DNA from 3 places in the Cohnella massiliensis genome. Region 2 is predicted to be linked to each of the others. Evidence: predicted binding sites of a transcription regulator. Region 2 holds the regulator's gene; each other region holds the start of a gene.

Region 1 (7,298 bases), on a different contig from region 2:
CTCATGGTCAACGGCTCGCCGTCGACGAAAACGCTGACGCTTGCCGCCTACACCTTCGTCGGCCAATACACGTCCGACTGGCAGTACGCGATGACCGCCATGGTGATGGCCGTTCTGCCTTCGATCGTCGTGTTCATGTTCCTGCAAAAGCACATCGTCAAAGGCGTCGTCGCCGGCGCCGTCAAAGGATAAGCGGACGATCGGCCGCGCATGGAAGGAGACGCGGCCCGATCGGCGAAAAGGAGCGGCTGTTCACGCAAGGCGGGTTGAGATGAGTAGCCACGACTCAACTGGAGCGGCAGCGTCCGTGCCGCAGGGGGCAAGATGAGTCATTTTTGCTCAATTGCATGCGGCTTTATGCGTTTGACGGGTTGAGATGAGTTGCTACGACTCAACTGGAGCGGCAGCGTCCGTACGCAGGGGTTTAGATGCATAAGGGGTGGGTCAGCCTTTCGGGCGGCCCCCTTTTTTTATCCAGATTCATTTGACATTGAGAATGATTTTCATCTAGAATGACATTACTGGGGCTGCGTTCCCCCGCGGCCCCAGCCCCGATAACCAAAGCAGCCTTCATACCGACTTTATTCTTATGAACAGCAAGGAGTGAGCCGCATGTTGGTTCAAATGAGGACAATTACCGTCAAGGCCGGATTTGCCGGTCAGGTAGCGGAACGCTTCGGCAGGCCGGACCATCCGATGGCCGATATTCCGGGCTTTATCGATTTGAGCGTCATGATCAAAAAGGCGCGCAAAGTTGAAGAACAGGAGCAGGTCGTCGTCGTCGTCCGCTGGGAATCCGAAGAAGCGTGGAAAACATGGGAGAAAAGCCCGGCCCATATCGAAGGACACCGCAATTCGCGCAACCAGGAGAAGCCGGATTATCTGCTCGACACGACCGTCAGCATGTACGAAGTGAAGTCGGTCACGCTGCCGAAGGCATCGTCCCCGTCATGAACGAAGGCTCGGGCCGCCTCTTGCGAATCTTCCCGCAAATCGCAAGGGACGCTCGCGTCAAGGAGCGGAAACGATAAAATGACGATAAGACTGCGCGGCCATCATCTTCTCTGTCTGCTAGGTTTCAGGGGCAAGGGATATTCCGAAGAGTTCTGCGTCAACATGACCTCGGTCTACGAAACGCTTCGCGCGGATCCCGATACCCCGATCGCCATCATCGAAGGTCCCGACGACATCTGCCGGGCTTTTCCGGCCGATCAGCCGAATCACTGCCATAACGAAAGCGTATACCGGAAAGATCGGGACATTTTGCTCAAGCTCGGATTGAGACCGGGATTGAATGCGAGCTGGACCGAGATTGTCGGCCGGGTGACGGAGCATGTCCGGCCCCGGGATATCGATCGGTTCTGTCACGACTGCCCCTGGCAACCGTTAGGCCTGTGCCAGGAAGGGGTCGCCCACATTCGCTCCGGCCGGCCCTTGCGCCCTTTGCCGGGAAAGACGACCGGGTGACGCGCATTGCCCTTTTGGCGGGTTTCGCGGGAGGGGGGGGACATAGCATGGCGCGGAATTAGGCGGGATGGCGCAAGGCCGGGGAAAGCTTGGTTGGATTTTTTCCAAGCAAAACGGGCTTTTTCGCGTTTTTTTCCGGTTTCGCTGGATTTTGTCCAACCTGGCGAGACCTTTTTGGCGTATTCGCCCAAATCCCAAGTGACTCATTGGATAAAATCCACTCCAGATCGCGATTTCCCCGTTTTCCGCCCCCTTGATTGAACAAAATCCAACATAGGCCCTGATCAGCGAATGGTGCGGGATCGTCTCTCCCGGCACGATCAGATTGACGAGCGTCGGCGTCCCGTTCTCGTGCAGGCGGACGATTTTGAGCATGCCTTTCCGAAGACGGTAAAGCGGACCCGACTCGCCTTGCCGGAACAGCGTTTCGCCCTTATGCAAAATCACGGGCCAGCCCCCTTGGCTTAAAAAAATAGCCGTCTTTGAAGCCCTTGTTTCCCCCAAGGGTTTTTTGTTATTTTGTCCCGCCGCCGATAGCGAAAGAGGGCGCCCTTCGGCGCCCTCTTCCGTTAACTGTATGCGATTAATACGCCAGCGTGAACAGGCCGTTGATGTGCGACAGGTAGCGGATGTTGGACGCTTCCTTCATCAACGTGGCCGGCAGGCCTTTCAGGCGCGTTTGGCTCGCGCCGATCGTGCCGATGCCGTCCTTGCGGCCGAGGCTGCCGAGCGTACCGGAAAATACCGGCGTAAAGCTGTCCATTTTGCCTTCTTTGAAGTACGCGGACAGGTTATAGCCGACCGTTTCGCCCATTTGCCATGCCAATTGCGCGGTCGGCGGATACGGCCGTTCGCTGCCGGCAGGGAACACGACGGCGCAGTCGCCCGCCAGGAACACGTCCGGATGCGAGGTCGATTGCAGCGTTTCCGTGACGGTCGCGCGGCCGCGGTTGACTTCGAGGCCGGAATTGGCGACGACCGGATTGCCTTGCACGCCGCCCGTCCAGACGAGCGTATTCGTTTCGATCGTGCTGCCGTCCTTGAGCGAAACGGAAGAAGGCGTTCTTTCCGTGATCGCGACGCCGGTCAGGAATTGCACGCCGCGCTTGGACAGGCTTTCCACGGCGCGGGCCACCAGTTCGGGCGGGAATACCGGCAGGATCGAAGGAGCGGCTTCGACGACGTACAGCTTGATGTCGTTGAAGTCGATGCCTTTGGCGCGGCATTGCTCCGGCAGCTTGTCGGCGAACTCGCCGATCAGCTCGACGCCGGTCAGGCCGCCGCCGCCGACCACGAACGTCGCGTGCGCTTTGTCGCCCGTTTTCTTGTAGGCGTCCAGTTCGGCTTCGACGTGCGCGCGAATGCGGTTCGCGTCGTTGACCGACTTGAGCACGAAGCTGTGCTCTTGAAGACCCGGGATGCCGAAGTAGGCCGTTTCGCTGCCGAGCGCCACGACGAGCGCGTCGTACTTGTACGTAGCGCCGCTGGCTCCCGTCACTTTCTTGTCGTCGGGCTTGATTTCCGAAATCGTGTCGACGACGATGTTGACGCCTTTGTTTTTCAGCAGTTTTTCAAGCGGCAGGGAGACGGCTTTCTCTCCGATCGTGCCGCCGGCAAGACGGTGAAGCTCGGTAATGATTTGGTGCGTCGAGAAACGGTTCACAAGCGTGATTTGGGCTTCCGCAACGCTCAGGTGTTGGCGCGCCGTCAGGGCTGCCAGCAAACCGCCGTACCCTCCGCCCAGAATCAGAATTTGTTTCGACATATCCATCCTCCGTTCTTATGCGTTTCGGGTCTGTCTTACGGGCGCGGTTGCTGTTGCTGACGTTCGGCGAGCACGCTGAGGAAAGCTTGCGCGAAGCGGAACGATTTTTGCACTTGCGGATCTTTCAGCAGCTTGAGCAATCCGAACAATCCGATCGTTGCGGAATCTTGCTGCGCGCGGTCGTTCGCTTCGATCGCGGCGGATGCGATGCCTTTCGCCTTGTCGACGACAGGCTTGGCCATTTCTCCGATTCCTTGCGCGAAATCGTTGATCAGCACTTTGTCCGTCGCGACGGCTTGAGCGAAATCGTAAGCTTTGGTCATGAGCGTGACCAATTCGGCCAGCTTCGGCAGATTTTCCACCAAGGTGGTCAACGACTCCTGGACCTCGGGCTTCATCAGTTGATCCAATACATCGACCGGTTGGCGTTGCGCTTCGGCTTGCTCGGCAAGCGTTTCTTGGGAAACAGCTGTTTCGGACATACGGGAGCGTCCTCCTTTGCAAGGATGTCAGTATGGTTGCTATCTTCGTGCCTGTCGGCCAATGCAAAAATCGAGGGCTGGAAACCGAACATTGTAACAAATTTCACATGAAGAACCGAAAAAACGCGGCGCTCTTGCGTCAAGTTTGCAAACGATTCGGTTCCGGCACCCTCCTGTCTTTCGCATAAACACGGGCAGACGTCGAACCTTCGTGTCTATTCTACACCTTTTCGCCACAAACTTGAATGGATTTTTTGCAAAAAAACGAAAAGAATGTGATTTTGTTCACCAAGTAAAAACGACTCGTCGTCCGAAGGGCGGAGAACGTCGTTTTTGACGGAGCGAATTTCATCGAATAAATAAGGGGGCCAAAAACGTTTGCGACAATCGTTCCGCGATCTCTTCCGAGCTGTAGCCCGATTCGTGCAAATAAAACATCATTTCCGGCGTCAAGGACGAAGCGGCCAGCACGCAGGACGTAAACTCGGGATCGAGGGGAATGAGCTTCCCCTCGTCCTGAGCTTCTGCGAGCAGCTTCCGGATCGTCCCCCGGATGAACTTGAACGGGGGCGCTTCGAACAATTGGTCTCTCGTATCTTCAAGCCTGGCGCAAGAAAGCATCGTCCGTACCCATTCCATGTCGCGGTTCGTAAAAACGATCAAATCCGTGATGATTTTCCCGAGCCTCTCCTCGACGGGACGTTCCTTGCTGCGCTCCAAATACGTTTCGATTTCCTCCATGAAGCGGTCGAACTTGTCCTTCATCAGGGACCTGCACAGATCGCCTTTGTTGGAATAGCGGCGGTAAAGCGTGCCTTGGCCGATTCCGACGGTTTTGGCGATCTGGTGCATGCTGACGGCCTCGACGCCAAAATCGTTGAACAGGGATTGGGCCGTCCGCAGAATTTCCGCATTCAACATCTCCGTACTTTCTCTGCGCGACATTCCTCTCACTCCCTTTCGCGGATTAATGGAACGATTTCGCCTGCTCTTGAGCAGTCCGCACCCGCTTCAAGAAGAAAGAGATGACGAGCGCCGCGATCGCGAAGATGCCGCCGAGCGTAAAGGCGTCCTGCAGCCCCGCCACCAAGCTTTGAACCGCTTCTTCGGGCGCTTGGGGATTGCTCGATTCGGCCAAATAGCTTTTCTGCCCGGAGGACAGAACGCTCATAAACAACGCCATGCCGATCGCCCCGAACACCTGCTGGAGCGTATTCAGGATCGCGGTTCCGTGCGGATAGAGCTCGGGCGGAAGTTGGTTCAATCCCGTCGTTTGCGTAGGCATCATGACGAGCGAGATCCCGATCAGCATGACGATATGGAGGAAAATGACATAGCCCGCGCCGGCCGAAGCGGTAATGCCGCTGAACGTCCAGGTTGCCGCGCTGACCAGCACCAGGCCGGGAATGACGAGCCATCTCGGACCGAACTTGTCGAACAGCTTGCCGGCGATCGGAGACATAATCCCGTTGACCACGCCGCCCGGCAGCATGATCAGGCCGGATTTAAACACCGTGTACAGCAGAGCTCCCTGCAGGAAAAACGGAAGCAGCGCCATCGTCGAAAACAGCGTCATAATGACGACGATGAGCAGGATCGTCGCGATCGAGAACATCGGATACTTGAACGCGCGCAAATCCAGCATCGGTTCTTTCATTTTCAACTGGCGCCAAACGAACAGCAGAAGTCCGAGCAACCCGATGCCGATGCACCAGCCGACGACCGGTTCGGACCACGATTCTTCGCCCGCCTTGCTGAAGCCGTAAACGACGCCGCCGAAGCCGACCGTCGACAGCAAAATCGAGAGCAAATCGACTTTGGGCCTCGTAATGGTAGAGACGTTTTTCAAATAAAGAGCCGCAAAAATGACCGAGAACGCGGCCAACGGGATCACGCAGAAAAACAGCCAGCGCCAATTCAACTGATCGATGATCAAGCCGGAGAGCGTCGGGCCGATCGCGGGGCCGAACATGATGACGAGACCGATCATCCCCATCGCGCCGCCCCGTTGCTCCGGCGGGTAAATAATCAGGATCGTATTCATCATGACCGGAAGCATGAGACCCGTTCCGACCGCCTGAACGATCCGTCCGGCAAGCAGCACTTCAAATACCGGCGCCGCGCCGCAAACGACCGTCCCGACCAGAAACAGCGTCATGGCGGTCAAAAACATTTGCCTTGTCGTAAACCATTGCTGCAAAAGCGCGGTGACGGGAACGAGCACCCCGATAACGAGCATGTACGCGGTGGACAGCCACTGCACCGTCGTCAAGGCGACTCCGAACTCGTTGACCAAATCGGGGAAGGCGATATTCAGCAGCGTTTCGTTCATGATCGAAACGAACGCACCGATAATAAGCGCAGCTACGATTGGTCCTCTCCTGATGTTGCTCAAGTCGATGCTTTGAGCATTTGTCTGTGTACTGCCTACGGCACTCAAGCCATACTCCTCCTTCGAGCTGAGCGTCGCCCCGGCGGCAGGGGCGAGCCTGAACTCTTCTGTTGCGGACAATTGTCCGATAGGGACAACAAGAAAGCGGACAGTTGTCCGATAGGTGGATTCTACCAAACAAGGGTCCGCGTGTCAAAGCTTCTTTTTCATCTTTTTCATTGTTTTTTTATTTTATTTTCCTATTGTTTTCGCAAGATTTTCGCAATGTTTCCGCTCGGTTATCGAACCGGTTTTTGCTGTCCCGCCGCCTTCTTTTCATTATAAGCCCGAAGCAGCGTGAACCGGTTCGGGCGAACCCGGTGCGCTTCCCGCAAGCTTCTGGCCAGAAGCTCGCCGCTCACGCCCAGCTCGGATACGGAGGAAGGGCCTCCGACCCGGCGCAGCAGCCCGCGCAGGGCGTCCGGGTCCGGAATGTTCCGCAAGGCGACGCGCAGCTCGGCGGCCGCCGCCTCGTTCGGGGCATACTCCCCCATCTCGAGCCCGCGATAAAGGCCGGCGATTTCGGCGCAGGCCGCCCCGACCTTCGCTCCGTGCAGCAGCTGCCGCTTTCCCGTCCGGATGTACTCCATCTCCCAGTAATGGGACAGATGATGCTCGGCGCCGGAGGCCGGATGGGATTGCCCGAAGACGAGCATGGCCAGCCCGGAGTCGATCAGCGCTTCGGTCAACACGCGAATGCCGTCTTCGGTCCGGCGGCCGATGAGGTCCGCATGCTCGACGCAATCGCGCAGCGCCTGCTCCGTAATGCCGGCCACCGCTTCGTTATAGGATTCGCCGGCCGTCAAGCTGCCGAACTTCCAATCGAACAGGGACGTATATTTGCCGAGCATGTCGGCGAATCCGGCCGCGGTCAAAGCGGCGGGCGCCCGGCTCATCACGGCCAAATCCGCGAAAATCGCCGTCGGCCCGATCGCCTGCACGGTGATTTTCTCCCCGCGGATCAAGATCGGCGCTCCTCTGGACGTAAAGCCGTCCACCGAGGCGGCAGTAGGGACGGACACGAACGGGAGCCGCGTCGTATAGGCCGCATACCTCGCGATATCGTGCAGCGTTCCGGAGCCCGCAACGACGATCGCGTCCGCTCCCGACTTCTGCAAGTCGAGGATAACCTGGACGATCGAAGCCTCGTCCG
Region 2 (7,298 bases):
ACGATGGGCTATTTGCACGAAGGGCATGCGAGCCTGATCCGAAGGTCCGCGGAAGAAAACGGGCTGACCGTGATCAGCATTTTCGTCAACCCGCTGCAATTCGGGCCGAACGAGGATTTCGAACGGTACCCCCGCGACGAAGAGCGGGACAGAACCGTCGCGGCGGAAGCGGGCGCGAACGTGATCTTTATGCCTTCGGTCGAGGAGATGTATCCCCGGCCGATGCGAACGGCCGTTTCGGTTCGCGGCGTAACGGAGCGCCTGTGCGGCGCAAGCCGGCCGGGGCATTTCGACGGCGTGGCCGCGGTCGTCGCCAAGCTGCTGAACATCGTCGCGCCCGACCGCGCTTATTTCGGATTGAAGGACGCCCAGCAGGTGGCGGTCGTTTCCCGAATGGCGGAAGATTTGAACCTTGCCGCCGAAATCGTGCCTTGCCCGATCGTCCGCGCGCCGGACGGCCTGGCGCTGAGCTCGCGCAACGTATACTTAAACGAAGAGGAACGGCGTCAAGCCCTTATTTTATCGCAAACGTTGAAGCTGGTTCCGGAATGGGCCGAAAGCGGAGCCACGGCTCCCGAGCTGGTCGACCGCATCAAGCGCCGGCTGGGGACGCAGCCGCTGGCGGATATCGATTACGTCGAAGCCGTATCCTACCCGGACCTGGAGCCTTTTTCCGAAGATTTGCCTTTGAACCGGGCGGAAGAGCGGATTCTCGTCGCCCTCGCCGTGCGGTTCGGCAAAACGCGGCTCATCGACAACGTTTTACTCGAACGACCACGAAAGGAGCGGTCCTGAATGCTGCGGCAAATGATGAAGTCCAAAATCCACCGCGCGACCGTTACGGAAGCGAACTTGAATTATGTCGGCAGCATTACGATCGACCGGGACTTGATGGATGCCGTCGACATTTTGCCGGACGAGAAGGTCCAGATCGTCAACAACCATAACGGAGCGCGCTTCGAAACGTACGCGATATCCGGTCCCCGCGGCTCGGGAGTCGTCTGCCTGAACGGGGCCGCCGCCCGCCTCGTCCAGCCCGGCGATACGGTCATCATCATCGCCTACGGCTACATGACCGACGAAGAGGCGAAGCGCCACGAACCGAAGGTGGCCCTCGTGGACGAGAACAATCGCCTGGTCCGAATGATGGGGGAAGAACCTCATTCGACCGTCCTGTAACGCGTATGAAACCCCCCTCCGGAACGCAGAATGAGGGTGAAACCCGATTGCGGCAGGAGGGGACGAAAATGATTCGACAATGGTTTGAAGCCTTGAACGAAACGCTTGACGAACTTATTCGCCGTTATCCGCAAGCTTCCGTCGCCGAAAAGAAAAGCCTGGATCAGCAATGGGACGTGTTAAAGTCGCTCAGTGATGATATGATTGAATCATGGCTGCAATTCGAGGACAAAATGGCGGTTTACCGGGAACTGAAGGAACAGGCCGCGGCTTCGGCCGCCCACGCGGACATTTGCGAGCCCTTCGTCATGGGGCAAGGTTATTTCAAGCTGCAGATGTACGACAAAGGCGCAAGCTGCTTCGAGGAAACGCTGATCCTGCGTCCCGAGCTGATCGGCGCGCGGGTGCTGCTGGCGATGTGCCGCATGTACTTGCAGCAGTTCAACGAAGCGCAGCGCCATTTTCAGCTCGTGGCGGCCATTGCCGACAATGCGAAGCTGAGGGCCGTCGCCTATAATGCGCTCGGCTGCGTTCAGGCCGTCCATGCGAATTTGCAGCAGGCGCAGCTTTATTTTGCCAAAGCGGTGGAGTCGGACCCTTCGTTCGAAGAGCCGCGCCGCAATCTGGAATCGTGCCAAAGCCATTCGGGTCAACTGGAGCTTCAATTCGGCTGCGGGGAATTGCACGCCCTCGTTCAGGCTTGAAAACCGGGCGAGTTGTTTTGCGAATCGGCTTAAAGCCACCGAAAGGAAGTCAGGCATGAACTTTGCCGTTCTCGATTTTGAAACGACGGGAACTTCATCCGATAAAGACGAAATCATCCAGGCCGGCATCGTGGTGATCGACGAGGCGGGGAAGGTCCTGCGGACCTTTTCCTCCCTCGTAAAGCCGGAAAAGCCGATTCCGGAATGGATCAGCCGGCTGACCGGGATCGACGACGCGCTCGTTGCCGACGCTCCGGGAATCGACGAGGCGCTGCCGCAAATCGTGCCGCTGCTCGAGGATGCGGTATTGGTCGCGCACAACGTCGGCTTCGACGCCGCTTTTTTGCAAGCCGCTCTCGATCGATGCGGCTATTTGCCTTTTTCCGGAAGAATGCTCGACACGCTCGACCTGGCCAAAATCGCTTTCCCCACGATGCCTTCGTACCGGCTTTCCGCGTTGACGCTTCAACTGGAATTGAATCACGATCGCCCCCATCAAGCGGACAGCGACGCTTCGGCTACGGCGGACTTGTTCGTGCGCTGCCTGGAACGGTTGAAGTCGATTCCGCTTCTGACGCTGCAAAGGGTGGCCGCGCTGTTCGATCGCGAGCAAAGCGATACCGGCTGGCTGCTGGCCGAAATCGCCGCCGCGAGGGAGGCCGTTTTCGCCCCGGACGAACAAGAGTACGAATATTACCGGCAATTCGCGCTTCGCGTAAAGGATTGGCTCGACGACGAAACGGGAAAAGCCGAACCGGAGTCCGAAAATGCGGAGCGGGCGACCGGCCTTGCCGAGGAAGCGGGCTTTGCCGGATTTTTGGAAGCGATTCAGGGCAAGCTTCGCGAACTGCTGCCGACTTACGAGCCCAGAACCGGCCAGGAAATCATGTTCGGGCAAGTGCTGGACGCCTTGGAAAAAGACGCCCACCTGCTCGTCGAGGCGGGAACCGGCACCGGAAAATCGCTCGGATATTTGATTCCTGCTCTCTATTATGGATTGAAAGAATCAAAAAAAATCATGGTCAGCACCCATACGATCCAATTGCAGGAGCAGCTGCGCCAACGGGATTTGCCGCTTTTGCAGCAGGTGCTTCCGGTGCCGTTCAAGGCGGCCGTCTTCAAGGGCCGAAGCAATTATTTATGCCTGCGCAAATTCGAGCAGCAGCTGCAAATTCCCGAATACGCCATGAGCAAGGAAGAAGCGGTCGTCCGCGCTCAGATGACGGTCTGGCTGGCGGATACCGAACGCGGCGAGGCGGAGGAGCTGAATTTGAACGGCCGCGCGAAAGACGAGTGGACCGCGGTCGCGAGCGACGCGGATTCCTGCCTGAATCGAAGCTGCCCGTGGTTTCGCAAATGCTTTTACCACCGGTCGCGCAACGAGGCCGGCAAAGCGGATTTGATCATTACGAATCACGCGATGCTGTTTACCGACCTGCGCGCGGAAAACCGGCTTCTCCCCGCGTACAGCCAGCTGATCGTGGACGAGGCCCATCATCTGGAGGAAGTGGCGAGCCACCATCTCGGCCAGAAAACGGCTTACGGGTCGCTGCAAAATCCGTTATACCGGCTCATGAAGGACGCCCGGACCGGATTGCTCCCGCAGCTGATCGGGCAGCTCGCTTCCGATCCGGACAAAGACGCCCAAGCCTGGACGGAAAAACTGGAAGAGGCCGTTCCGAAAATTCAGGACATCCGCGAAAGCTGGGAACGCTGGACGGATCGCCTGTTCGCCATGCTGGCGAAGCTTTCGGCCTCCGACGAGACGGGAAGCTTGTCGTACCGGATCAAGCCGGATCAGCTCCCCGACGAGTGGGAGGCGGCCCAGACCGACGGCCGCAATGTCATTCAGCTGCTGTCGGATTTGATCAAACCGCTCGAAAAAATGCTCCCGGACATTCGGGAACGGGCGGACGAGCTTCCGCTGCAAAGCCTGCTCACCGACCTGAACGGCGCGGTCAAGGATTTGGCGGCCGTGAAGGCGGAGCTGCAATCGTTCGTCACGCTTGCGGATCCGGATTTCGTATACTGGCTTGAAGGGCAAACGCAATACCGCAGCCGGTCCGTCTCGATGTACGGCGTTCCGGCCGACGTCAGCGGAAAGTTGAAGGAATACATTTTCGACCGCAAATCGAGCGTCGTGATGACTTCCGCCACGCTGACCGTCGACAAATCGTTTCATTACGTCACCGAGCAGCTCGGCTTGACGCAAGCGGACAAAGCCGGAAAGCTGATGACGGCCCAGCTTCCGTCCCCGTTCAACTACCGGGAGCAATCGCTCGTGCTCATTCCCCGCGATTTTCCGAACATCCGGGGGCGCGACGGGGAGGATCGGTTCACCGAGGCGCTGATCGGTTCGCTGGCGGACGTCGCCCGCGCGACGGGCGGCCGCATGCTCGTTCTTTTCACTTCGTACCGAATGCTTAAAGCGGTGCACGGCCCGCTGAAGGATCTGCTGGCTCCCGCCGGCATCGAAGTGCTCGGGCAAGGGATCGACGGCAGCAGCCGCAGCGGCCTGACCCGGCAGTTCCGGGAGCAGCCCTCGTCCGTGCTGCTCGGCACGAGCAGCTTCTGGGAGGGCGTCGACATCCCGGGAGACGCGCTGACGTGCCTCGCGATCGTAAGGCTCCCCTTCCAGCCGCCGAACCATCCGGTAGCCGAGGCCAAATCGGAGCGCCTGGCGGCCGAACGGAAAAATCCGTTCATGAAGCTGTCGCTGCCCCAGGCGGTCATTCGGTTCAAGCAAGGGTTCGGCCGTCTCGTCCGGACGACCAGCGACAAAGGCATTGTCATCCTGTACGATACGCGCGTGCTGGAAACGAATTACGGCAAGCACTTTTTATATTCGCTGCCCGGGCCGAAAATGGAGCATTTGCCGGCCTCCGGGCTTGTCGGGCGAATCCGCGATTGGCTCGGGCAGGCGCACGAATAGCGGTCATTCTATCATAAGCAGACAGGGGGGAATCGGATGAAGCAGGATAAAATTTCCGAAGTCGTTGTCCGGCGCTTGCCGATCTACTTGCGCTATTTGGACGAACTGCACAGAAGCGACGTTCAGACGGTGTCGTCGCAGGATTTGGGCGAAAAGCTGGACCTCAATCCGGCCCAAATTCGCAAAGACCTCGCTTATTTCGGCGACTTCGGCCGCAAGGGAGTCGGGTATAACGTTCCATATTTGATCGAAAAAATCCGCCACATTTTGAAGCTCGACCGGCCGCTTTTCGTCGCCCTTGTCGGAACGGGCAATCTCGGACGGGCGCTTTGCAATTACAATATGTATTTGAAAGAAAACATGAAAATCACCGCCGTTTTCGACCGCGAGCCTTCGCAAATCGGAAAGACGATCAACAATTTGACGATTCTCCCGATGGAAAAATTAAACGAAACCGTCAAGGAGAAAAACATTACGATCGGCATCATTACGGTGCCGGCGTCCGAGGCGCAAAACGTCGCCGACCAGTTCGTCGCCGCCGGCATCCGGGGCATCCTCAATTTCGCCCCGACCGTCATTCGCACGCCGCCCGACACGCGGCTGCATCAGTCCGATTTTACCGCGGATCTGTTCAGCCTGGCATATTACATGAACCGCGACGAAGAAAATCAAACCGATGAGGGGAATCGTGAACCATGAAACGTTGGCTGATCGAGAACGCAATTTTGATTACGATGGATCCGCAGCGGCCGGTCGTGAACGGCTGGATGGCGGTCGAAGGAACCGCGATCGCGGCGATCGGCGACGGAGCCGCGCCGGAGAAGGAAAAACGGACGGCGGAAGAGACGATCGACGGACGCGGCCATCTTTTTATGCCCGGTCTCATCAACACGCACGGCCACGCGGCGATGACGCTGCTTCGAGGGCTCGCGGACGACCTGAATTTGCAGGACTGGCTGCAAAATCATATGTGGCCGATGGAAGCGAAATTCACGGGCGACGACGTTTACTGGGGCACTTCGCTGGCCGCGGCGGAAATGATTTTGAGCGGCACGACGACGTTCGTGGACATGTACGACCATATGGACCGGGTGGCGGAAGTCGTCAGGGACTCCGGGCTGCGGGCTAGTCTTACGCGGGGCGTGATCGGACTGTGCCCTCCCGACGTTCAGCAGGCCAAGCTGGACAACGCTGTCGGGTTCGCCAAAGATTGGCACGGAGAAGCGGACGGCCGGATTCAGGTGATGATGTCTCCGCATGCGCCATATACCTGCCCGCCGGATTACATTGAAAAGATCGTCGCCGCCGCTCACGAACTCGGACTTCCGCTACATACGCACATGTCCGAGACCGAAGCGGAAGTCGAGCAAAACGTCCGCGACTACGGCGTTCGCCCGGTCGAGCATCTGGACCGTCTCGGCCTGTTTTCGCGGCCTGCTCTCGTCGCCCACGCCGTGCATCTGACCGACGAGGAAATCGCGCTGCTCGCTAATCGCAACGTGGCGGTGTCGCACAACCCGGTAAGCAATTTGAAGCTGGCCAGCGGCGTCGCCCGCGTTCCGGAGCTGCTGCGGGCCGGGGTGACGGTATCGCTCGGCACCGACGGGGCCGCAAGCAACAACAATCTCGACCTTTTCGAAGAGATCCGGATGGCCGCGCTTCTTCACAAAGGCGTCTCGAAGGTGCCGACGGTCGTTCCCGCCGCGGAGGCGCTTCGCCTCGGCACGTCGTACGGCGCGAAGGCGATCGGGCTCGAAGGGGTAACGGGCATGCTGAAGCCGGGACTTAAAGCGGATTTCATCGCCGTATCCATCGAAAAGGCTCACTTCGTTCCGGCTACCGATTACGTTTCCCATCTCGTTTACGCCGCTTCCGGCGCCGACGTCGCCCATATGTGGGTGGACGGCCGCCAGCTGATGCGCAATCGGGAGCTGCTCACGCTCGACGTCGAACGGATTCGCCGCGAGGCGCAGCGCTGCTTCGAAAGGCTGCGTGCGTGACGGTGAGCCGCAGCGACCATTACCGGAGATCGGCCCGGATCTCGCCGCTTCGCTGGATTGTGCTGACCGTAAGCTTCGTTCTCCTGCTCCTGCTTCTGCTCGTGATGACGGTCCGCAACGCCGATGCCGATTACCGCAGGGACGAGGCGGAAGCGATCGAACTCGCCAAAACGGAAGCGGGCCTGACTTCGATCGATTCGGCCGTCAAGCATGTTTGGGAGGAAACGGTTTGGGTCGTCATCGGCAAGGACGCGGAAGGCGTCGCCCGGATCGTATGGGTGCGGGAGTCGGGGGCGGCGAACGATGCCCTGGCCAACGGCTTGTCGCAGGACCAGGCCGAGCAGCGGTTCGCTTCCGAGCGTCCCGGCGCGAAAATCGTCCGCATCCTTCCCGGCTGGTTTCAGGATCGGCCGGCTTGGGAAATTCGTTATGTTGCCGATCCGGAGACGGAACGGCAGGCGATCGATTTTTACGCGTTCGAGG
Region 3 (7,298 bases), on a different contig from region 2:
CGTCGTTCCGTTCCGGGAAATCTTCGCGATAATGCGCGCCCCGGCTTTCCTCGCGGGCGAGCGCCGCTTCCGTCGTGAGCAGCGCGCACGTCAGCAGATTGGCGAACTCGAGCTCCTCCGGTTTGGCCAGCGCCGTCTGAAACACGGGAAGCTGGCGGTTCAGCTCGTCCATTCCTTTTTGCAGACCGGACCGATTGCGCCTGAGCCCCACCGAACGGACCATCACTTTTTGCAGCTTCAATCTCCGTTCGACGATCGCGCCCGTCGGGCCGGCTTTCCGGCTTTCGCCGCTTCCGGACCGCACGCCCGCGGCGAGCGGCCGCAACGTGCCGATCCTTTCCACGATCCGGCGGCCGAACACGATCGCTTCCGAAAGCGAATTGCTCGCCAGCCGATTCGCGCCGTGCACGCCGGTCGACGATACCTCACCGCAGGCGAACAAGCGCGGAATGCTCGTTTCCCCGTTCAGGTCGGTCCGAACCCCGCCCATCATATAGTGGGCGGCCGGCGCGACCGGTATCCAGTCGGTCGTCATATCGAGCCCGTAATTAAGGCAGTATTCGAAAATGGTCGGAAACCGGTGCTTGATCAGCTCCGGCGTTTCATGGGTAATATCGATATAGACATAGGTCGATTTCGTCGCTTCCATTTCGCTGACGATCGCCCTGGCCACGACGTCGCGCGGCGCGAGCTCCAGCTGCGGGTGATATTTTTCCATGAAGCGGTCGCCCCGAATATTCCGAAGCACGGCGCCTTCGCCCCGCACCGCCTCGGAAATCAGGAAGCGCGGCGCTCCCGGGTAGCATAACGAAGTCGGATGAAATTGGATGAATTCCATGTCGCGAATGACGGCCCCGGCCCGGTAGGCCATGGCGATGCCGTCGCCGGTCGCCACCTCCGGGTTCGTCGTGTAGCGATACAGCTGCCCCGTGCCTCCGGTGCACAGCACCGTCGCGAGCCCGAGCACGACGACGCGCGCGCCGTTCGGCTTCTGGACGAGCGCCCCCCGGCACTCCCCGTCCTCGGTGAGCAGATCGAGCGCAAAATGATTTTCCCATACTTCGATCCGGGAATCGGCCCCGACTTTTTCCGCCAGCGCCCGCACGATTTCGAAACCGGTTGCATCCCCGTTGGCGTGCAAAATGCGCCGCTGGCTGTGGGCGCCTTCCTTGGTCAATGCCAGCAGGCCGTTCTCCTCGTCGAAATGCGTTCCGTAGCGAATGAGGTCCTCCACCCCGCGGGGCCCTTCATGGACAAGCACGTCGACCGCTTCCGGATCGCAAAGGCCGACCCCGGCGATCAGCGTATCCTGCCGATGAAATTCGGGCGAATCGTCCTCGGAAATGACGGCGGCGATGCCGCCTTGGGCATACCTCGTGTTGCTGTCAAACAGCGATTTTTTCGTGATCATCAGCACCCGCTTGCCGCTGCGGCTCGCCTGAAGGGCGGCGAACAGGCCCGCAATGCCGGCGCCGATCACGATAACGTCGGTTTTATGCTCGGGCAGCTCGCGCGGATCGAAATCGACTATATAACGTGGAATCATGATCGGAGATCTCCTCATGAAGAAAGTAGCGCATGCTACTTCACTTGCAGCATGCGCATGAGCGACGTTCTGGCTTTTTCGGCTACATCTTCAGGCACGTAAATTTGCGGTTGCATCGTCTCCAGACAGCGGACGACTTTTTTGAGGTTGTTGACCTTCATGTTCGGACAGACGAGGAATTTCGAAGCGAAATGGAACGTTTTGTCCGGACTGTCCAGCCGCAGCTGGTACCCCGTGCCGTCCTCCGTGCCGACGATGAACTCCTTGCAGTCCGATTCCCGGCAATACTTGAGGATGCCGGTCGTGCTTCCGACGTAGTCGGCCATCTCGACGACTTCCGGGCGGCACTCGGGGTGAACGACGAACTGCGCGTTCGGGTACTTCGCCTTCATCTCCACGACGTCCTTGATCGTGAGCATGTCGTGCGTGTTGCAGTAACCTTCCCAAATAATCATGTTTTTGCCGGTTTGCTGCTGCACCCAGTGGCCGAGGTTTTTGTCCGGGCACCAGATAATTTCTTCGGCGTCGATCGAGTTGACGACCTTGACCGCGTTCGAGGACGTACAGCAAATGTCCGTTTCGGCCTTGACGTCGGCGGACGAATTGATGTACGTGACGACTTTTGCGTTCGGATGCTTCGCTTTCAGCTCCCTCAGGCCGATCGGGTTGACCATGTCGGCCATCGGGCAGCCGGCGCGTTCGTCGGGCACGAGCACCGTTTTGTTCGGGGCGAGAATTTTGGCGCTCTCCCCCATAAAATGCACGCCGCAAAACACGATGACGTCGGCATCCGTCTCCGCCGCCTTCTGGGCGAGCAGGAACGAATCCCCGCGAAAATCCGCGACTTCCTGTATTTCATCCCGCTGATAATAGTGCGCGAGAATAATGGCGTTGCGCTCTTTTTTCAGTTGCAGCAGCCGTTCGCGCAGCTCGCGGTTTTGCTCCGCTTTGCGTTCCAGGGCCAAGGCTTCCATGGCGGATTCTCCTCGCTTGAATTTGTGAATATAAGCACAAAGTTGTTGTCGATCTTTCATTAGTTTGAACAATTCGCGACATTTTCATGGGTCGCCTCACAAACTGTTCAACAATTAATTTACACTCGGGAAATAGGGCTGTCAATGAAAGTTCGGAAAAAGACGGCGGCCGATTTCAAATGCGCGATCTGTACGGGTATGATAGGATGATTCTATAAAAGGAGGCTTCGTTCATTTGGCTACAATCGATGACTTTTTGACGTTGGATATGCGCATCGGCACCGTCGTCGCGGCGGAAGCTTTCCCCGAAGCCCGGGTCCCGGCGATCAAGCTGCGAATCGACTTCGGGGCGGACATCGGCGTCAAGCGCTCCAGCGCTCAAATTACGGCGCGCTATGCGCCGGAAGCGATGATCGGCAAGCAGGTCGTCGCCGTCGTCAACTTTCCTCCGCGCCGGATTGCCGGCTTCGAATCGGAAGTGCTCGTGCTCGGCGGCGTGCCGGAAAAAGGAGACGTCATTTTGCTCCGGCCCGACCAGCCCGTTCCGAACGGGACGCCGATTGCCTGATCGACCGGCATCAAAAAACCTCCGACCCGCGCATTGCGGGGGCCGGAGGTTTTATAATCTGGATGCGATTTCCCGTTATTTCGGTTCTTCGGAACCGTCGTCGTCGCGGGGTTGATCCGGCGCGGGAGGCGTCGCTTCGCCCTCGCGCGTCTGGATGCGGACGCGGACGTTCGCTCCGAGCGCGTCGACGGTCGGCTCGCCCTTGGAATCGTCGGGAGTGCTCCCGCCGCTGTTCGCGCCGCTCAGATCGCCCTTCTCGATCAAGCTCTTGATTTGTTCGAGCTCAAGGGTCTCTTCCTCAAGCAGCGTCTTCGCGAGCAAATGGACTTCCTCGCTTTTCTCCGTGAGAAGCTTCTTCGCCCGGTCGTAACAGCTTTGAATGATCGTTTGCATTTCCTGATCGATCTCGTACGCGATCTTGTCCGAATAGTTCGGCTCGTGTCCGAGATCGCGGCCGAGGAACACTTGGCCCTGGCTTTGGCCGAATTGCATCGGCCCGAGCTTTTCGCTCATGCCGTATTCCATGATCATGCTGCGAACGATGCTGGTCGCCTGCTTGAAGTCGCTGTAGGCGCCGGTGCCGATCTCGCCGATGAAAATTTCTTCGGCGACGCGTCCGGCAAGCAATCCGGTCACTTTATCCAGCAATTCCTGCTTCGTGACGAGCATCCGGTCTTCCTTCGGCAGCATGATGACGTAGCCGCCCGCGCGTCCGCGAGGGATGATCGTCACCTTGTGAACCATATCGGCGTGCTCGAGGAAGTAACCGACGACCGTATGGCCGGATTCGTGGTAGGCCACGATCCGTTTCTCGCGCTCGCTGATGACGCGGCTCTTCTTCTCGGTGCCGACGATGACGCGGTCGATCGCTTCGTCCACGTCGATCATATTGATGTCTTTTTTGTTTTTGCGCGCGGCCAGAAGCGCCGCTTCGTTCAGCAGGTTCTCCAGGTCGGCGCCGGTGAAGCCGGTCGTCCGCTTGGCGATCGTGTCCAGCCGCACGTCCTTGTTCAAAGGCTTGTTGCGGGCATGAACCTTGAGTACGGCCTCGCGGCCTTTGACGTCGGGACGGTCGACCGTGATTTGGCGGTCGAAACGGCCGGGACGCAGCAAGGCCGGGTCCAAAATATCCGGACGGTTCGTCGCCGCGATAATGATGATGCCTTCGTTGGCGCCGAAACCGTCCATCTCGACGAGCAATTGGTTAAGCGTCTGTTCGCGCTCGTCGTGTCCGCCTCCGAGGCCCGCGCCCCGCTGACGGCCGACGGCGTCGATTTCGTCGATGAAGATAATGCAGGGCGCGTTCTTCTTGGCGTTTTCGAACAGGTCGCGAACCCGCGACGCGCCGACGCCGACGAACATTTCCACGAAGTCGGAACCGGAAATGCTGAAGAACGGTACGCCCGCTTCGCCCGCCACCGCGCGGGCGAGAAGCGTTTTACCGGTGCCCGGAGGCCCGTTGAGCAGAACGCCCTTCGGGATTCGCGCTCCGAGAGCCGCGAATTTGCGGGGGTCCTTGAGGAATTCGACGACTTCCACAAGCTCCTGCTTTTCTTCGTCGGCGCCCGCCACGTCCTCGAAGGTGACGCGTTTTTTCTCTTCATTATATAGACGCGCCTTGCTTTTGCCGAAATTCATGACCTTGCCGCCGCCGCCCTGCGCCTGATTGATCAGGAAGAAGAACAGGATGAACATGATCACGAACGGAATGATGGATGTCAGGAACGTAAGCCAGAAGCTTTGACCCCGCATTTCCTTGAATTCGACGATCGCGCCTTTCTCCACGGCCAGGGACGCAAAATTTTGCGCGGCATCCTCGGTATACATCACCCGCCCGGCGAAGGCGTCGCTTCTCCGGTCGGCCGGTTTTTCTTTGTAATGGCCCGTTACCAAATAAGTGCCGTTGTCCACTTGCAGCTGCAGGTCCTTGACGTTCCCCTGCTGCACAACGGCCAAAATTTCGTTATACGTAAGTCCTTCCGTCGTCTCGTTCCGGCTGATGAAAAACTGAACGATCCCGACGGTCACCAAAAAAATAAGCAGATAAAAGCCTGTGTTCCGGATGATCCGATTCATCCCTGACCTCCTCTCGACACGCTTACATCATTTTACCATAGCCTGTCTGAGCATCACAACAAATTCGGGCCTGCTCGTCAAGGCGGTCATCAGCGCATCATTAGCTCGAATAAACTTCAGGTTTCAGTATGCCGACGAAAGGCAAATTGCGGTATTTCTCCGCGTAATCCAAACCGTACCCGACCACGAAAGCGTCCGGGATGACGAAGCCCGTATAGTCGGCGTTCAGGTCGACCGTCCTGCGCCCCGGCTTGTCGAAGAGGGCGACGACCCGAACCGACAGGGCGTTGCGGCGCTCGAGAACGTCGATAATGTAGCTGAGCGTCAGGCCGCTGTCGATAATATCCTCGACAATGATGACGTCCCGGCCTTCGACGGAGGTGTCCAGATCCTTGACGATGCGCACCTCTCCGGAAGACCGGGTGGAATTGCCGTAGCTGGAGACGGCCATAAAATCCAGAGCGATCGGGACCGTGATGTTCTTGGCCAGGTCCGCCATAAAAATAAAGGCGCCCTTCAGCACGCAGATTACGAGCGGGTTGCGCCCTTCGTAATCGCGGCTGACGGCGGCGCCCAACTCCTTGACTTTCGCTTGGATCTCTTCCGTGGAATACAGAATTTCTTGAATGTCGTTCTGCAAAGATGGGTCCTCCCGATCCGATTTAATACACGGTATGATAGCATTACTCCGTTCATGTCGCTGTTATTCGCGATTGTCGCGAAGAGATTCGGCCGTGACCCGAACCGTGGCCGCGGTCGCGTCGTTCGGAACGGCATGCCGCGAGCGGCGCAAGCCCGGAATCCACAAAATGCGGCCGTCCGCGTCCGCAAGGAGCGGCACCGAATCCCTTCGCGAACGCGGAACCTTAGCGTCGACGAACATATCTTGCACTTTTTTGGAGCCTTTTAATCCATGGGGCTCCAGCCGATCGCCGGGAAGGCGGCTGCGAATCGTCAGCGGAAATCGCAGATCGGCCGCGTCAAAAAAAGCCTCCCTTCGAAACTCCGCAGGAGAGGTGCTGCTTCCGGTAAACCAGCGAAAACGGAACAGGGTCTCGGCTTCCGGCACGGCCGCATCCGTTCCGGGTCCGGAAACGGAATAGGAAAAGCCGGACGTTAACGCCGGCGCAGATCCGATAAAAGCCGATTCGTACTCGCATAAGACCGTCCATCCCCGTCCGAGGTCGATGCGGCAGCCGGTCGTCCGTTCCGAGGAAATCGCGGCGACGGCCTCTTCCACCCTTTCGAAATCGGCGGGTTCGTTCTCGTTTTCAAGACAGCTTAATATTAATTTAATCAATCTGCGTTGTAAAGCGACGTGCAAACCGCGAAAGCCGCGGCGATCGATCGTCCAGCCGTCTCCCCGGCGTTCCGCCGTTCGTTCGAGCGCCTTGCGCGCCTCGGCTTCCATAAAGTCGTTCTCCGCCGAAGCGAGCTCCGACAACCGGATGAGAGCCGGCCGCAGCCGGGGATTGTACTTCTCCAGCATCGGCAAAATATCCAATCGAACCGCGTTGCGAAAATAATGCGTTTTGGCGTTGCTGCTGTCGACGACGTGGGGAATCCCGTTCCTCGCGCCGTATTCGAGAAGCTCATGTTTGGTTATACGCAGCAACGGCCGAATCAGTTCCAATTCTTTTTCGCGGCGGCGCTCCGGAATTCCTGCCATCCCTCCGATGCCGGTGCCCCGCAAAATGCGCATCAGCACCGTCTCCGCCTGATCGTCCGCATGGTGGCCAAGCGCGATCGTCCCCGCGCCGCGGCGCCGGGCGACCTCCCGAAGAAATTCGTATCTTTTTTCGCGGGCGGCCGATTGCGGATTTTTCCCGGTTGCGGCGATGTAAGCCGGAACGTCGATCGCCGCCGTCTCGCAAACGATGCCCCAGCCTTCCGCGACCTGACGCACCGTCGCCTCTTCGCCGTCCGCTTCCGCTCCGCGAAACCGATGATTGACATGGGCGGCGACGACGAGAAAGCCGTCCCGCTCCGACAGCTCCTTCAGCATATGAAGCAGCGCCATAGAATCCGGCCCGCCGGAGACGGCGGCTACGATCGTCTCGCCGGGCTTCCGCCAGCTTTGTCCGGCGGTTTCCTTTTCGACCCGAAGCAAAAGATCGTCCAATGGTGTCCCCCC

Evidence for each region. Region 2 encodes Rex, which represses fermentation and respiration genes when NADH is low (regulators of the CRP and FNR family bind a similar motif). Its sites were predicted from a motif close to TTGTGAAATATTTCACAA; they were not measured.
Region 1: the regulator Rex is predicted to act here: its motif matches at 3,806-3,823, upstream of B7E11_RS06320 (DUF1641 domain-containing protein).
Region 3: the regulator Rex is predicted to act here: its motif matches at 2,543-2,560, upstream of nadA (quinolinate synthase NadA).

Annotation. Positions count from the first base shown of each region.
Region 1 covers NZ_LT821256.1:366,067-373,364, forward strand. The annotation lists gene B7E11_RS06295 (carbohydrate ABC transporter permease) at 1-192, shown strand, start outside; gene B7E11_RS06300 (antibiotic biosynthesis monooxygenase family protein) at 613-954, shown strand; gene B7E11_RS06305 (DUF1284 domain-containing protein) at 1,033-1,467, shown strand; partial or broken gene B7E11_RS06310 (cyclic nucleotide-binding domain-containing protein) at 1,750-1,914, opposite strand; gene B7E11_RS06315 (NAD(P)/FAD-dependent oxidoreductase) at 2,051-3,232, opposite strand; gene B7E11_RS06320 (DUF1641 domain-containing protein) at 3,268-3,714, opposite strand; gene B7E11_RS06325 (TetR/AcrR family transcriptional regulator) at 4,063-4,659, opposite strand; gene B7E11_RS06330 (MDR family MFS transporter) at 4,682-6,115, opposite strand; gene B7E11_RS06335 (sn-glycerol-1-phosphate dehydrogenase) at 6,385-7,298, opposite strand, start outside.
Region 2 covers NZ_LT821259.1:1,676,090-1,683,387, forward strand. The annotation lists gene panC (pantoate--beta-alanine ligase) at 1-795, shown strand, start outside; gene panD (aspartate 1-decarboxylase) at 796-1,179, shown strand; gene B7E11_RS21640 (tetratricopeptide repeat protein) at 1,248-1,883, shown strand; gene dinG (ATP-dependent DNA helicase DinG) at 1,939-4,815, shown strand; gene B7E11_RS21650 (redox-sensing transcriptional repressor Rex) at 4,852-5,514, shown strand; gene B7E11_RS21655 (amidohydrolase) at 5,511-6,815, shown strand; gene B7E11_RS21660 (cell wall elongation regulator TseB-like domain-containing protein) at 6,812-7,298, shown strand, end outside.
Region 3 covers NZ_LT821241.1:13,519-20,816, forward strand. The annotation lists gene nadB (L-aspartate oxidase) at 1-1,546, opposite strand, end outside; gene nadA (quinolinate synthase NadA) at 1,582-2,520, opposite strand; gene csaA (chaperone CsaA) at 2,756-3,088, shown strand; gene ftsH (ATP-dependent zinc metalloprotease FtsH) at 3,164-5,164, opposite strand; gene hpt (hypoxanthine phosphoribosyltransferase) at 5,265-5,804, opposite strand; gene tilS (tRNA lysidine(34) synthetase TilS) at 5,868-7,286, opposite strand.